4 regions of the Marinifilum sp. genome follow, and region 4 is predicted to be linked to each of the others. Evidence: riboswitches for the same ligand, from Rfam matches in the RefSeq annotation. Region 4 holds a riboswitch; each other region holds the start of a gene.
What was found. A riboswitch is a leader RNA that binds a small molecule or an ion and turns the genes downstream of it on or off. The one in region 4 is predicted to bind cobalamin.

Region 1: another riboswitch for cobalamin. It lies ahead of ACO05S_RS02030 (TonB-dependent receptor); the one in region 4 lies ahead of ACO05S_RS04070 (TonB-dependent receptor).
Region 2: another riboswitch for cobalamin. It lies ahead of ACO05S_RS02045 (ABC transporter substrate-binding protein); the one in region 4 lies ahead of ACO05S_RS04070 (TonB-dependent receptor).
Region 3: another riboswitch for cobalamin. It lies ahead of ACO05S_RS16435 (putative transporter); the one in region 4 lies ahead of ACO05S_RS04070 (TonB-dependent receptor).

Annotation. Positions count from the first base shown of each region.
Region 1 covers NZ_OZ246019.1:518,273-522,493, forward strand. Annotated here, with positions in the region: gene ACO05S_RS02025 (cadherin-like domain-containing protein) at 1-444, opposite strand, end outside; gene ACO05S_RS02030 (TonB-dependent receptor) at 456-2,324, opposite strand; cobalamin riboswitch at 2,419-2,626, opposite strand; gene ACO05S_RS02035 (ABC transporter ATP-binding protein) at 2,760-3,809, opposite strand; gene ACO05S_RS02040 (iron chelate uptake ABC transporter family permease subunit) at 3,802-4,221, opposite strand, start outside.
Region 2 covers NZ_OZ246019.1:522,628-526,848, reverse strand. Annotated here, with positions in the region: gene ACO05S_RS02060 (hypothetical protein) at 1-72, opposite strand, end outside; gene ACO05S_RS02055 (T9SS C-terminal target domain-containing protein) at 278-877, opposite strand; gene ACO05S_RS02050 (hypothetical protein) at 1,241-2,254, shown strand; cobalamin riboswitch at 2,314-2,450, shown strand; gene ACO05S_RS02045 (ABC transporter substrate-binding protein) at 2,538-3,719, shown strand; gene ACO05S_RS02040 (iron chelate uptake ABC transporter family permease subunit) at 3,723-4,221, shown strand, end outside.
Region 3 covers NZ_OZ246019.1:4,234,879-4,239,099, forward strand. Annotated here, with positions in the region: gene ACO05S_RS16430 (acyl-CoA carboxylase subunit beta) at 1-814, opposite strand, end outside; gene ACO05S_RS16435 (putative transporter) at 861-2,528, opposite strand; cobalamin riboswitch at 2,960-3,146, opposite strand; cobalamin riboswitch at 3,377-3,598, shown strand; gene ACO05S_RS16440 (YitT family protein) at 3,947-4,221, shown strand, end outside.
Region 4 covers NZ_OZ246019.1:1,056,884-1,061,104, forward strand. Annotated here, with positions in the region: gene pcaF (3-oxoadipyl-CoA thiolase) at 1-1,089, shown strand, start outside; gene ACO05S_RS04065 (RNA methyltransferase) at 1,094-1,564, opposite strand; cobalamin riboswitch at 1,730-1,947, shown strand; gene ACO05S_RS04070 (TonB-dependent receptor) at 2,043-4,221, shown strand, end outside.

The DNA of each region.
Region 1 (4,221 bases), 540 kb from region 4:
GCTTCCTTCATTCAACACATAAAAGAAGCTTATTTGTTTCTCTCCAATACTAATATTAAAGATGCCAGTTAATACATTGTCACCATCAGTAACTGAGAAAGAAAATTCATCCGTTAAAGTTTGGCTTCCATTGTGTACATATACAATTTTTGATGCTGCCACATCAGCTTGAGTAAATTGATCAATAGCTGTTGTCACATCATTTACATTGGCAATAATACCATTTTCGGTTGCCACAGTTACTGTATAAACAATATCAATATCTTCAGTATCTGTATCAACTACATTTAATTCTGATGCAGTAATTGCAACAGTTGCACCATTCTCAATAACAACACCATTGTTTACCGACAGGCTTGGCATTTCATTATCATCATCCGAACAGGATACAAATAAAGAACTTGCAATTAACAAGCCTAAACTAAATTTTAAAAATTTTTTCATTTTTAATAGTATTAGAAAATTACATTCACCCCTAAATAAAATGCTCGACCTGGCATGGGGTAATACTTAACCAGCTCATAAGATTTATCTAAAATATTCTCGATTCTTCCAGTTATTTTAAACTTTGCAAAGTCGGTTTTAAATCGATATCCTCCATTCACATCAAGGAGAAAGTTTCCATCAACCTTCTGCTCTTGCCAATTTTTTGTATGCGACCGGAAGGTAGCTATAACTCCTGCATTCCAATTTTTGGAAATATAATCGCTCAAAACCTTTGTAATATGGTGTGGTCGATAAGCCAATGTTTGTTTATATTTACCACTGGCTTTATCGTTGTTATACGCATCATTATAAGCGTATTTTATGGATGTACGAAGCCTGTCATTCCCAATTCTTAGCATATGATTTATTTCCAGTTCCAAGCCTCTGCTTATCATTTGTCCGGTATTTAAAGGACTCCAGTACGATCCGGTTGGTTGCCACGAGATTGCATTCTTGTTCTTTGATTGATATAGTCCTAAATCTGCATTCAATTGACCGTATTTTGTTTCCAATGATAACAAAGCCAATCCAAACTCAGCATTCCACCCTTCTTCTGCTTTGATATTGATATTTCCGCCCGGCACCCAATATCTCTCGTTAAAAGTTGGTCTTCGAAAATGATTACTAGCCTTTGCCCTAACATCTAAAAAGTGAGGCACAATATGCCACAAAGAACTAAACGAATACATTTCCGGTGGATTAATCTCAGTATTCCATTCTTTTCCAAAAGTAAAAATGAAAGTTCCAAAATCCGGCGAATACTTTCCTGCAACAGTTACCCTTGATTCATTTTCCTCTTTCTCGTAATTATTCGTCTTTCCTTTTAACCAAGAATACTTAGCATTTACATCTACACTTAATTTTCGGGTTAAGTAGTAACGAATGTTAGCATCGTTCAACACCCTTTCGGATGAAATTTCAGATAAAAATCCGCTCGTATACTTTAAATAATCATACAGATAAGCCGATTTGGCTTCCATTCTAAACTTCCCAAGCAAGGTTTTCCATCCCAAGTAAATCTTTAGTGAAGAATCTCTTTGCTGCTGATTGCTTTTGGGTTCGCCAATTCCCATTGTACCGGCAATATTTTTTTTCTTGGCCTGATACCAGGCTCCCAAATCAATATAGTGCTTGTTCAGTTTAATATGCAGGTCGTGAATTGTACCGTAAACACGATTTTGGTTATTATTTAATCTCTCGGTTGGCGAACCAAAATCATATTTGTCCACATAAGAGAAATCATTTTCACCATATTGAAAAAATGCCTGGGCAGTATAGGATATCCACTTGTTTGAATATTTCCCATGAAGTTTTGTTCTGTAATTCGAAAAGCTACCTATTTCGTTCATTAAGCCAATGGACGATTGATCCTCCCATGTTGGAGTATTTGAAAGTTCAATGGCACCTCCTAATGTACCACTTCCATACAATGAAGCATTTGCCCCATAAACCACTCGGATGTTATTAAAACTACCAGCTCCTATAAGAGATAAATCTGCCGAACCTGTAGTAAGCGAATTAACGGGAATACCATTCCAATTTACTGATGTGTGGGTAGAAGAATTTCCTCGAATGGTAATCGTTGACAGACCACCTAGAGAACCATTTGAAGAGACATTTACCAAAGCCACTTTCTGTAATAAGCCCGCCAAATCTTTACCATCATAGCTTTGTAAAGCTATAGAGTCAACTTTAATCGTTTTCTCGGTTGATGAAAAATGATCTAATCTGGGTGCAACAATATCTATGGCATTAACATGTACCGTATCTATAACATTTGTTCGAGCCTGAACACCAAAACCCCAAAAAATCAACAAAAAAACTAAATTCCACTTCATCCTATAAATTGATAAAGAAGAAAATATTGGGATCACAACAGTTTGAAATACTAAAATCCTATCGCTTTCCAAACACCTTCTCCGAATGTTTTGAAAAATTGTATGCAAACTGGCAGGTCTTCTGGCTTGCTCGACTTTTTTTAACCTTCCCAACAGGCAGTTGCCTGTCAGTGGTATTGCAGTAAAAAAAGCTTATTTTCGAGCTTACAGCTACGGGAACAGCTCCGGATTTTAACCGGATTCCCTTTTCATCCCACTCCTTAAGCTAAAGGGTACTGGGAACCAATTGCGCTGCAAATGTATGAAAAAAAACAATTACGATCCGCAATTCCTAATTGTTTTCTTACACAATTTCTCAGGCTTCATATGTAGTTAAAAATGCGGACAATTTAGAATAAAAACCCATTACCAATCAGCACTTCGGTTTAAAAAAACTTATTCATTTTTTTCGAAATTCGACTTTATGAGCTCTAGTAATTTCTGAATGCTATTGCAAGTAAGAATGCTTCCATCCTGATGCACTTCCCACTCCATGGTTTCATCCAATAAGTTTACACAACAAGCTTCCACTTTTTCGCAGGTTACCTGATAACCTTCACGTGAGAGCGCACGTTGTGTCCAGAATCCCATCACATCATTACCTAAAACCTGGATGATCTGTTTTTTCTGGTAGTTCATGATAAAATTTCCTGTTTTCCTGTCGAAGTTAAAAGAATCATTATGAAATGTATCTTCGATACTACCATTTAAAACCAAATCCTCGGGAGCACCAACTTTTACAGGCATATTTCTTGCCATCAGCCAAATTAGGTCGGCAGCTTGCAATGCCAAATCCAATTCATGGGTCGATAGTAAAATTGCTTTGTTCGTTTCTCTGGCAAGACGATGAAGCAAACGCATTATTTCTACCCGGTTAGGCAGGTCGAGATGAGCAGTAGGTTCGTCAAGCATAATTAATGGTGTGTCCTGCGCCAGGGCCTTGGCAATCATTACTCGTTGCCGCTCACCATCACTCAATTGATTGATAAAATGATTGGCATAGTGAAGCAATCCTACTTGTTCAAGAGCCCATTTTATTTTCTGGTTATCTGCATCCGATAATTTGCCCATCCATGAAGTGTATGGATGTCTTCCCAAGGAAACCACATGGTAAACAGTTAAGTTACCAACATTTATACGCTCGGTAAGCACAATACTTAAGAGCTGTGCAATTTCTTTGAAATTTCGATCACGAATTGGAACTCCTTCTACTAAAGTTTTGCCTGCCAATGGTGCTTGTATACCGGCAATTGTTCGCATTAAGGTTGATTTTCCAGCTCCGTTTGGCCCAAGTAAACAAACCATTTCTCCTCTGCGTATGGTAAGGTTGATATCAGAAAGCAAACACAGCACATCCTTCTTTGACTGTTTGTAGCCAATGGATAAATCCTTTGTTACCAGAATATTTTGATTTTCATTCACCTCTTTCATATCTATTCTATCCACCAAAAGATGCTTTTACATTTCTACTTCTAACAATGACCCAAATTACAACTGGTCCTCCAAATAGTGCGGTTACCGAGTTAATTGGTAATGTACTCTGGTTGCCTGGTAATTGAGAAAAAATATCACATATTAACATGATGGCCGCTCCAATCAAAACTACTGCCGGCATTAAAACTTTATGACTTGCCGTTCGAAAAATGGAGCGTGCAATATGAGGAATCGCAACTCCAATAAAAGCAATTGGACCTGTAAATGCAGTTAAAGTACCAGCAATAAGCGCTGTACTTATAATTACGGCTATTCTTACCTTTCTTACTGATATTCCCACGCCGCGAGCATAATTCTCTCCTAGTAGTAAGGCATCCATTGGTTTTATCAGAAAAAAAGCCAAAATTAAGCCTGCAAACACAAT
Region 2 (4,221 bases), 530 kb from region 4:
TGTTTTGGTTTTGTTTCCGCAAGAGCTTAATACGAAACCGCAGATAGCGATTACAAATAATAGTTTTTTCATTTTTCTGATCTATTTAAATTAAGGGAGCTTGAAGATATCTTTTATAGGTGTGATTTGCAAATCAAGCAGTATGATTAGATCGGCAGGAAGTAAATTTTCGATTCTGAAATAAATAAAAAAAGTGTATCTCTAGTTTTTAAGGGATACACTTATTAAAAATTTTTGATTTATAAGCATCATCTGGTCACTGGAACCACTTTGCTCACTATTTTCTGAAGGCATAGTTGTATTCTTTATTATTCGAGATTAAACGTACTTTATATTCTCCTTCAGGTAGAGCTGTAACATTAAACTTTTTTGAGAAAGTTGGAGCGGAAGTATATGACTGATCAAAAACTTCGTTACCAAATTCGTCTGTAATCGACAGGTTGAATTTTTTGTTTTCGAAAGAAAGGAAACTTACAAATAGATTGTTTTTTTCTGACCTAAATAAAGTTCTTTCATTTAGCGGATTGTTTTTTTCTACTTTTAGCTTACTTCCTTCTACACTAAACTCTTTTTCGATTCTTTTTTCTGCACCTGTTAATACGATTTTGTAAAGGCCATCTTCCAAATACGAGAAATCAAAAAGTTTTTGATCGGTTGTAGTACTTTTTACTTTTTTTGAGTAGTACAAGTTCCCATCATTGTCATAAATTCTCATCTTTAATTCAGTCTCTGTTGGATTGATGATGGATACAATAGATAAATCGGTATCCAAGTAGGTGTTAATTTTAATTTTACCAGTGGCAAAGCTTGAACTTGCGCCTAAGAATAGTATTACTCCTAATACGATTCCTTTTAGATTTACATTTTTTGTTCTCATTGTAATAAGATTTAATAATTAAATGTTAATAAAATCAGCTCTTGTTTTTTCTCTCATGCTGACATTGTAAATCTATGGATTATTAAGAGAAATAATCTAAATAAAATCTTCGAAAAGTAGAAAAATAACAAAAAAAAGAACTTCCAACGGTTGCGGAAAGCCCCGAAATTGTTTGCGTTACATTGGTTTAATAAAGAAATTTGTCATTAATAACATGTATTTTTCGTTTTTGGTATTTATGATAACGTTTACGGAGTTTGGCAAAAAGCGGCAAAACGTCATTTTTTTGCTTGATCTGATAAAGAACAGATAAAAATTGATTGAAAATACGGGTATGGAAATAGTCAATTAAAGCTATTTTTGATGCAAAATATAAATATGAGCTATCAAAACTTAATCGACTTTTCTGTTCATCCTTCCGATATAGAAAGATTTGATAATAGATGGGAGGGATTAAAAGAATACATTAACCAACGAAAGCTTGATGGAGTGGAGTTGTTAATAGGATATGATCACCCATCAGATGAAATTCCCCGAGAAATTGTAAAATCAATTCATTTGCCTTTTTGGCTCACATGGTTAGATGTTTGGCGAAAAGGAGAGAAAGCGGTAAAAAGTTATTTTCCTGAAGTAAAGCCTGAATACTTGAAATTCTATTGTGGAGGTAGAAATGCCGCAGAAATGGTACAAACGCAAAAAGAAATGTGGGAGTATGCTAGCTTATTTCATCCATCACATGCGGTTATTCATGCTGCTCATATTGAATTGGATCATACTTTTACTCGTGATTATACTTATAGAAACATTGAAGTTTGCTCCTGCTTAGCCGAAATGTTGAATAGAACGGCAAAAGAGTTTAAGCATGGTGAGCCTCCTGTTAGCATTGCAATTGAAAATTTGTGGTGGCCAGGTTTGGATCTGTTATTTCCTGCTGAGATAGATGATTTTGCAGCAAGGCTGGAGTTCAGTAATTGGAATATTCTACTTGATACAGGACATTTAATGAATACAAATCCTGCGCTGCGTTGCGAGGATGAGGCAATCGATTTTGTGTTGGATAGAATATCAAGATTGTCGAAAGGTGTGCAAGATAAAATTAAAAGTTTACACTTGAATTGTAGTTTGTCGGGAGAATATCAGTTACAACAAATACAAAATGGTTTTCCTGAGAATTGGGAAAAATTAACTCATCCCGAAAAATATTTGGCAGCTCGTAATCATGTTTTGCAAATCGATCAGCATTTGCCTTTTAAAACCGAACGGGTAAAAGATATTATTACAGAAATTCAACCTGAGATAGTGGTTCACGAACTTATCACAAAAAGTTTGGATGAATTCACAGAAAAATTAGAAGTACAGCAAAACAGTTTGAAGTAGATAAACAAAATCAAATTCTATAAGTGATGCTAAAACTTCATGAAGTTTCAAAATATTGCATAGCTTTGCAGCAATTGGGTTTCTAGCTATTTAGAATGAAAAGGGAATTTGGTGTGAATCCAAAGCTGTCCCCGCAGCCGTAATCCTTCCTTGAAAGAGGGTAAGTCGGAATACCTGCCCGGTTGATAACTTATTTCGTGACTTCGGGGAACTGAGTAACGAGAGTATGATTTTTGAGAATTGTATTTTCTGATTATCCTTCCCCACAATAACTTGTGGAAAAATGAACTTATTAAAAAAGATCGGCCTAAACTTGTTGCTCCTTACTGTTTTAGGTTTTGTTGCATGCCAATCGGGAGAGCAAAAAAAGCAAACTTCAAAGAATTCGAAACCCAGTGCTGTTGATACGTCCTTTTATCAGCAAACAAAACTGAAATACGCAAAAGGATTCGAAATCAAGATTCTTGAGAATAATTTAAAGGAGATAATTGTTTGGGATCCATGGAATCCTGGTAAGATTTTTCAGAAATATTATTTAAAAAACAGAGGAGAGGAGGTACCGAATATTCCTACAGACGGATTGTTGGTAGAAGTTCCCGTTAAAAGCATTGCAGCCTTATCAAGTACTCAAATTGGGATTTTAAAGTTTCTGAAAGTGGATGATAAAATTGTTGCCGTTTCTTTGCCTGATAGGATATATGATCAAGATCTCGATAAAAAATCGAAAGAAGGAAAAATTCAAGCTGTTGGTCATGCTGAGACTCTGAATTTTGAAAAGATTGTTGAACTTGATCCTGATTTGGTTATGGTTGCTGGATTTATGAAGATTACGGAAAAAGAAACCAAATTAATGCAAGCTGGATTGCCTGTTGCTTATAATATCGAATGGATGGAATCTTCCCCTTTGGCTCGTGCCGAATGGGCAAAGTTTATTGCTGCCTTTTTTAATAAGGAGGCCGAAGCCAATCAGTATTTCGAGAAAATTGATAAAAACTACAACGATTTAAAAGCTTTGGTTACGAATGCAGAAACTGGACCTAGCATATTGTCTGGCTATAATTTTAAAGGAACTTGGTATATGCCGGGTGGGCAATCGTACATGGCACAATTGTTACGCGATGGTAAAGCTGATTATTATTGGTTTTCTGACAGTAGCAGAGGTAGTATGCCTTTAAGTTTTGAGACAGTGTTTGACAAGCAACATGACGCAGATATATGGTTTGGGCCGGGACAATGTAGAACAATGGAAGACCTTTCTGGTTTGGATAAAAGATATAGCTTGTTTAAACCCTTTAAAACCAAACAAGTTTATTGCTATACCAAAAGGATGAAGGAGAGTGGGGCAAATGATTGGTATGAATCTGGAGTGATGCAACCTGACATTGTATTTAAGGATGTGATAAAGATTTTACATCCTGAATTGTTGCCTAATTACGAATTGCATTTTTTCCAAAAATTGAAGTAAGATATGATTTCGCAAAAAGGGAAACTTGTATCGATATTATTTGGCGCATTGTGCCTTCTTATCATTGGACTTTTACTTTTGGATTTGATTTTTGGTTCGGTGAATATTCCTTTCGAAAAAGTATTTGCCATTTTAGCAGGTGGAGATGTTAAAAATTCCTGGAACTACATTGTAATTAACTTTAGATTACCGAAAGCATTAACAGCGATTTTTGTTGGTGCCGGACTGTCGGTAACGGGTTTAATGATGCAAACCTTGTTTCGAAATCCATTAGCCGGACCTTTTGTATTGGGAATTAGCTCTGGTGCAAGTTTGGGAGTTGCTCTTATGGTAATGACTTCGGCTATTGTACCTGCCTTTTTTGGTGTTGTTTCAGGATTCCTTGGAAGTTGGGCTCTTGTAGTTGCTGCAGTAGCAGGTGCATCCTTGGTGTTTTTATTGGTAGCACTTGCTTCAATTCGTATATCAGATAGTGTATCCCTTTTAATTATTGGTATCATGT
Region 3 (4,221 bases), 1.6 Mb from region 4:
TGATGAGGCCTAATTTTCCCGGGTTTTCAGGTGCTTCGAATTCATTGCCGGTAAGAGGAGGTAAATCTACATTGTTAGAAGGCAGATATTGTAAAAGTTTACGCACCCCCAATAGAGTATGCTCTTCGTCGTCGTAGATAAATTGTGCAACTCCACTTTTTGAGCCGTGGATATCGGCACCTCCCAATTCTTCAGAACTTGTTTCCTCATTAAGAACTTCTTTTACAACGTCTGGACCAGTAACAAACATGTATGCTGTATGTCTGCACATAAAAATAAAATCGGTAAGGGCAGGAGAGTACACAGCACCTCCTGCAGCAGGCCCTAGAATAACCGAAATTTGAGGAATTACCCCTGATGATTTCACATTGCGATGAAAAATTCCAGCATATCCTGCCAAACTGGCAACACCTTCTTGTATTCTGGCTCCACCCGAATCGATCAAACCAACAATAGGATGCCCCATACTAAGAGCCATATCCTGAACTTTCATGATTTTTTCAGCATGAACAGAACCTAGAGATCCACCCATAAAAGTAAAGTCTTGAGCAAAGGCAAATACTTTGCGTCCATTAATCTTTCCATGACCACAAATCACACCATCACCATAAATGTGTGTTGTTATGTCACCGGCAGGCTTTACGAATGCGTCAATTTCTTCAAAGCTATTTTCATCAAAAAGGATCTCAATTCGCTCACGTGCGGTAAGCTTGCCTTTTTTGTGTTGTTTTGCGAAGTATTCCCAATTGTATTGAGCTTCTAATTGCTCTTTGCGAGAGGTGTATTTTTTAAATTGTATTCTATTGTCTTTCATTATATTATTCTTTCAATTACCAGATAATTAATTTGAAAAGGATCAATTAGCTAAAAAGCAACACCAACACCTGAGCCAGCAATACCCTCAGGAACATCACCAATGGGTAAACCGTGGCATAGGCTGTAGATTGTGCCTGAACAGGTGCTATTGAATTGGCAAACTCCAAAGCAGGAGGATCAGTCATCGACCCTGAAAGCAAACCGCATATCGACAGGTAGTTGATTTTTAAAATTCTTGCAATGATTGCGAAAGTAATGAGTGGTACAAAAGTGATGATTACACCGTATAGCATCCAAATGTAACCTTCGTTCAGCAGTGTCTCAATAAAATGCTTGCCTGAAGAAAGCCCAACGCAGGCAAGGAAGAGAACAATACCCAATTCACGAATAAACAAGTTGGCACTGGGGGTCATGTAAAAGTCCATCTTGCCAATTCTTCCGGTATGACCCAGGATTAATGCAATTAATAAGGGGCCGCCAGCCAATCCCAATTTGGCTGGAGCGGGTAATCCTGGAATGTGAATAGGAATTAAACCAATTAAAACTCCTAACAATATTCCCATAAAAATAGGTAATATATTAGGGTGCGAAAGCTCTTTTACCGAGTTACCAAGTAACTTTGAAACTTGAGGGAGTGCAGATTTTTCACCTACAATTCTAACGGTATCACCAAATTCGATACTATCCTCTTCGGTAGGCATCAATTCAACACCATTGCGATAAATTCTGGTGATATTTACAGGAAAACGACGTGATATTCCAATCTGCTTGATACTTTGCCCTGCCAGCTTTTTATTGGTAATCATTACTTGTTTCATTCCAAGTCTACCACTAATTTCCTGTTCTTTTGTTTCATTAATCTTACCAAGGTTCAGCTCAATGTTCTTAAAGTTTACCTGGCTCGAAACACCATATAATTTGTCTCCTTGTTCTATGATTAAATCAGAATCAGCAGCCAAAAACTCACCCTTTCTCTGGATGCGCGAAAGAACAAAATCCTTATTGCAAGTATTGCTTAAAAATTCAATACTCTTACCAATAATATTTTGATTGGTAATTTCGATGTTAATGGCAATCAGCTTTCCATCCAATCCTGTTATCTCTTTTCTGTATTGTTCTTCTTCCTTTTTTACATTAATTCTATAGATTACTCTAAGAACGATCATGGTGATGATAATACCGAATATCCCGAAAGGGTAAGCTACGGCATAGGCCATCCCAACAGTTTGTGTGCTTGCGGCAGCTAAATCAGCATTATTTAATATATCGCCAATGGATTGCTGAGCTGCGCCCAATGCAGGGGTGTTGGTTACTGCTCCACACATTACTCCCGTAATTACCGAAATAGGCACATTAAAAATGAATTTTACTGCTACAGCGGTAAAAAAACCGGTAATAACAATGCCTGCTGCAAGCATGTTGATTTTTAATCCGTTCTTTTTTAAGGAGGGAAGTAAGCGAGGACCAACTTCAAGTCCAATGGAATATACAAAAAGAATTAAACCAAACTCTTTGATAAAGTGTAGGACGTGCGGATCAGTTTCAGCTCCCAGATGTCCGATTAGCAATCCCGAAAATAGGATTCCGGCAATGCCCAGTTTAATTTTTAAGATTTTGATTTTACCAAACAGAATACCAAGCACTGCTACAATACACATAATCATGATGGTTGAGGCAGTTCCAGGTTTAGCGAATAGTTCTAAAAAACTCATAAGCATGGATTTTAAAAGGATTTAGTGCGGCTTCCCTAATAAAAGCCTAATCTAATTACAGCTCATCAATTGTGACTGATACTTACCGATATGATGCTATAAAACCTTATCAGAACACAATTGAAATAATTGAACCACCTTGGGAAGCCGCACTTTATCGACATTGATTTCGAGGGCTAGTCAGGAATCAATACCAAATTTTATTACAAAGATTGTTTACAGAAGTAGTTGTGCAAAAAAGCAATTTGCACAGGAAAAAGTGATGTGTAAACTCCATTACGCGAGGAGTGTTATTTGTTGCTTGCATAGCTAAAACATTAATTGTTACAATTGAATGCTTGCAAACAGAAAAAAGACAGGTAATTCTCGAACAAAAGGAATAATGTTCTAAACGGAAGACCTGATTTTTTGCTTTGGTTCGCGAAAGCTTCAATCTTTACTCAAATAAGACAGGTCTCCTGGCTTTCCGGTTTATAAGGCCTTCCCATTCCTCACATTGGAACAGTGGCTTTGTTCTTACAAACTTTAGGTCGGAATCACAGTTGCGCGTCAGCTCATGATTTTCACATGATTCCCTTTTAAATCCCTTTACGGGATATCTTATTTTATTATCGAAGGCAAAGTTATCAAAAAACAAATCAAAAAAGCAAATTAAAATGGATACATGTCTTCAATTTAGAAAGTGCCACTTGCTTAAGCTATTGATTAAATATTTTTTACCATACGCTGTTCAGAAGAAATATTAGGGATTAAGGCTTTTTAGAATAGGTACTGTAGTTCTTCGAATTTGTGTTATACAACACTTTTATTTTGCGAGTGGCTGGGTTTATATGCAAAAAAAAATACAATACATTTGTCTCGATTTTGGTGATCAACTCATCCTTTCGGAAGATTGAATCAAAAGGGAATCCGGTGAAAATCCGGAACAGTACCCGCTACTGTAATTCTCAGTTTTGCCAGCTTGGTGAAACACAAATGCAATTCCGTCATGCCACTCTAATCTGTATGAGAAGGGGAAGGCTGTTGCAATTGAGGAAAGTCAGGAAACCTGCCAAATAATTACTAATTACATATTGCTTCCTGGATAGAAGTGCATGTAAGAAAAAGTTTGCTAAATAAAAGCACTTGAAGGATTTTAAGTGTGAGTTTTTTAATTAAAAAGTAATTGAATCATGCTTAAAAATAGCTGTTTCTTTATTTTTCTGTACCTACTTGTGAAAGTTCAATTTCCAAAGAGTATTCACTTATAATACTTTCTTAATTGCCAGGATATGATAGCAGTATTTATTCTGGTGCACCTTTTCCTAATCTATAGGCTGGTTAAACAACATTGGTTTTCAATACAATTCATTGCAAAACTGGTATTGCAATGCCTATATCTCACAATTATGTATTCAGAAATATAAAAGATTAAAGAAATGACTTTACTACAGAAAAACAAATTTTTATCCTATCAATGGATTTATCAATACACTTTAGTGATTGCAGGAACCTTTATAATGGCTGCAGGTTTTGTTTTCTTTATTGATCCTCATGGAATCGTACCAGGTGGTGTTTACGGTGTTGGAATCATTATTAATAATCTTACACAAGGCATGTTTCCCAATGGGCCATTTGCCATTAACGAATTAACGGATACTGGATTTTGGCACGAGTGTTTGAAATATGTGAATGAAATGTTTATAAAATATAA
Region 4 (4,221 bases):
GACAGAAATCCCGATATGGATTGGAACGCCATTGATGATGTTTTAATGGGCTGTGCCAATCAGGCGGGTGAAGACAACCGAAATGTAGCTCGTATGGCTACTCTTTTGGCTGGTTTTCCTGAAATAGTTTCGGCAGTCACCATTAATCGTTTGTGCGGATCGGGAATGGATGCTATTGGAAGTGCTGCAAGAGCCATAAAAGCAGGAGAAGCGCATGTTATGATTGCCGGAGGTGTAGAAAGCATGTCAAGAGCTCCTTTTGTGATGGGAAAAGCCGAAACAGCTTTTGGTCGTACTCAAAAACTGGAAGATACAACAATCGGTTGGCGATTTGTGAATAAAAAGCTTGACCAATTGTATGGTACCGAAGGAATGATTCAAACGGCACAAAATATTGCAGATGATTTTAATATCAGTCGTGAGGATCAAGACAAATTTGCCCGATGGAGTCAGGAGAAAGCTCAAATAGCTCAGGAAAATGGAAGTTTGGCTCACGAGATTGTTCCAGTTGAAATACCACAGCGAAAAGCCGAACCAATCCTCTTCTCTACCGACGAGCATCCCCGACTTTCCTCATTGGAGAAACTGGCCAGTTTAAAATCCATTTCAGGACCAAATGGAAGTATAACAGCAGGAAATGCTTCGGGAGTAAATGATGGTGCTGCAGCAATTTTATTGGCTTCCGAAGAAGCTGTAAAAAGGTACAAACTAACTCCTAAAGTGAAGATATTGGGCATGGCCACTGCTGGTGTTCTGCCTCGAATTATGGGTATGGGACCAGTAAGCGCCACACAAAAAGTGCTTAAACTAACGGGACTCCAACTTGATGATATGGACATTATTGAACTAAATGAAGCATTTGCTGCCCAATCGCTTGGTTGTACTCGTGAACTGGGTCTTGCTGATGATGATCCTCGTATTAATCCTTTGGGAGGCGCTATTGCCTTAGGTCATCCGCTTGGAATGAGTGGAGCCCGCATCACTACATCGGCTTATTATCAGCTCATCAACTCCGATGCTAAATATGCACTTTGCACCATGTGTATTGGAGTTGGACAGGGAATTGCTATTGTACTAGAAAAAGTCTAGAAAATCAATATAAAGTCTTGCCAAGCTTAGTTTTTAGATTTCTATCGTACATGATGATGCTACCTGCTGCAGATACATTTATACTTAAACGAGTATCAAACTTTACCAGGTGATGCGATTTTTCGATTGCAGTTTTGGTTAAGCCATTGTCTTCGGCTCCTAAAAGATACACACAACGACGTGGATGCTTGAATTCTTCCAATTCTACAGCCTTATCATCAAGCTCCACTCCCACCAAAACAGCTCCTTTAGGCAGATGAGCATAAAAATCATCGAAATTATCGTAATGGAAATATGGCATAGCTCCCGTTGCTTTATGTGTATCACAGGCTTGCTTTGCATAGCGTTTACCAACAGTAAATATAAAGCTAGCGCCCATATTCTGGGCTGAACGCCACAACACACCTAAGTTCTCGGGTGTTTTTCCGTTCTGTATACCAATACCAAAAAATCCTTGTTCTAATGTATCTATCATTTGTATTCTGATTTGCGGCAGTAAATATAGAAGTTTATCGGGGAATAGTTCATGAGAGAAATACAGAATCGAACATCTATTTTGTCTCAGCACGCTTTCAACAAAAAAATGCTCCTTAACACAAGTATTGACTCCAGTTCTATTTTTCTTATCAATAAAAAATAATACATTTGCAACGCTTTTGGTGCTCGATTTGCAATCAGCAAATTGGGTTAAAAGGGAATCCGGTGTAATTCCGGAACAGTACCCGCTACTGTAAATCCCATTAATGCTTAGGCATTAATTTTTTCTTAACAGTCATTATCCACTGTCCCGATATTTGGGGATGGGAAGGAGTTAAGAATAGGGAAAGTCAGGAAACCTGCCAACAGTTATTGTTTAATTATTGCTTCCGGGAAAAGAAGTTAATGATGGTTGGTTTTATTTTCAGAATACATTTACCTCATTTGTTCCAGGAATGCATTAGTAAATTTTTACTATGCATAAGTTTTTTTGCATGATGTTAATGCAGATAGTATGTTTTTCCGCATTCTCACAAAAAATTAGCCTTAGTGGCAAGGTGTACAATAACAAAACCAATGAAGGTATTGATTTTGCCTACCTTTATTTGGATGGTTTAAATGTTACCACAACTACTAATAATGGCGGTTTATATAGATTTGATGAACTTAAAAAAGGATCATATATTCTTTCTGTTTCGGTTTTGGGTTACGAAAAATTCAGTCAAACGATCACATTAGATACTGATCCTTATAGCTTTAATATTGCACTTCAACCAAAATCATTTTGCATAGCACCTGTGGTTGTAACAGGAACGGGAACTCATCACAAAATTGATAATACCCCTGTACAAACCGAAATAATTACCAAATCTGATATTACAGATCTTTCGGGAAGAAATATTGAAGAGATCATTTCTGGCATTTCTTCCTCAATAGATTATACCAGAAGCTCTATGGGTTCTAATATCAAGATAAATGGTTTGGGAAGAGACTATGTTCTAGTTCTTGTAAACGGAAAAAGACTTACTGGTGGTGTTGGTGGTTATACCGATTTGAGTCGAATTAACTCAGACGATATTGAGCAAATCGAAGTTGTTAAGGGTGCCTCATCTACACTGTATGGATCAGATGCCATTGCTGGTGTAATCAATATCATCACCAAAAAATTAAAAGGCAAAACAAGCGTGAACTCTAGTTCCAGACTGGGTGCTTATGGAGAATTTAAACAACTAAACAGCTTTGGTTTTAGCAAAGGAAAACTATCGGGGAAAACCACTTTTAATTACAAACAGAAGGCAGGATATCAGCTGAATTCAATGAAGTATAACAACAAATGGGAATCTAATCATGATTTGCCTTTTTTGGTTCATACCTTCTACAAACCAGTAAACAAAAGTAAAGCATATACCATTAGCCAGCTTTTAGAGTACGAGGTAAATCAAAAATTGAGTTTAAATATGGATTTGTCCTGGTACGAAAAAACACTGTACTTTCCATTCAGGGCGCAAATGCACAACTATTACTACAACGACAGGGCTGTATCACTTGGAGGCAAGTACAAACTTAATAAGAATGATTACCTAAGTTTCAGTATTGATGCAGATAACTATTTGTATTATACCGAATATCCATACAAATACAACGAAACCTATATTACGGATTCAGATGTGATTAAGAAAACCTACTATCCGGGCGATCGATTCAAAAATTCGGATGAGGTGAATGTGATTTTACAATGTAAAGGGGTTTTAGGGCTAAACGACAGGCACAAATTGATTTTTGGAAGCGAAGTTAAAGGCGAATACCTCGAAGCCAAATACCGACTAAGCACACCTAATGTAAACTCCTACACTTACTCATTGTATACTCAGGATGAGATGAAACTTAGCAAAAAGTTTGATTTGGTTGTGGGCATTAGAAGTATTTATCATGATAAATCAGGTTTTGCACTAACTCCCAAATTAACCATGATGTATAAAGAGGCTAATTTCACTCACAGGTTTACATACTCAAATGGTTACAAGAGCCCTACTCTAAGAGAATTATACTATTACTATGAAAGTAATCGCATGGGCATGTATCGATTGTACCTTGGAAACGAGGATCTAAAAGCTCAAAAATCACATTATTTAGCTTTATCCAGTGAATTTAGTGCAAATAAGTTTAAAACTGGCTTAAGTGTATACCTGAATCGCCTATACGACAAAATCGATTACAAAATTATTCCCACAACCTACGATCACTCGCGAAGAGGAATTGAAGAAAGCAAAAAGCGCTACAATATTGATGATGCAAGAACTTTTGGTGCAGATTGGCACTTTAGCTACCCAATATTTTCGCAACTCATTTTTAATGGAAGCTACAGCTATGTGTATGCCAGAAATCTAACACAGGACATTAGATTAAATGGTATTTCGGAACACAGTGCTACCTGGAAACTTTCATGGACTGAGAGATGGAAGAAGAAGAAGTTGAATATCAACTTATCTGGTGTTTATAAATCTAACCGATTCTATTTGGAAGAAGACCTTGAGCGTAGTTACGCTGACGCCTATCAACTTTGGAAACTAACATCAAACTTTAGTTTCAGGCAGTGGAGAAACTATAAAATAAGAATCACGGCTGGTATCGACAACTTGTTCAACTATACAGATA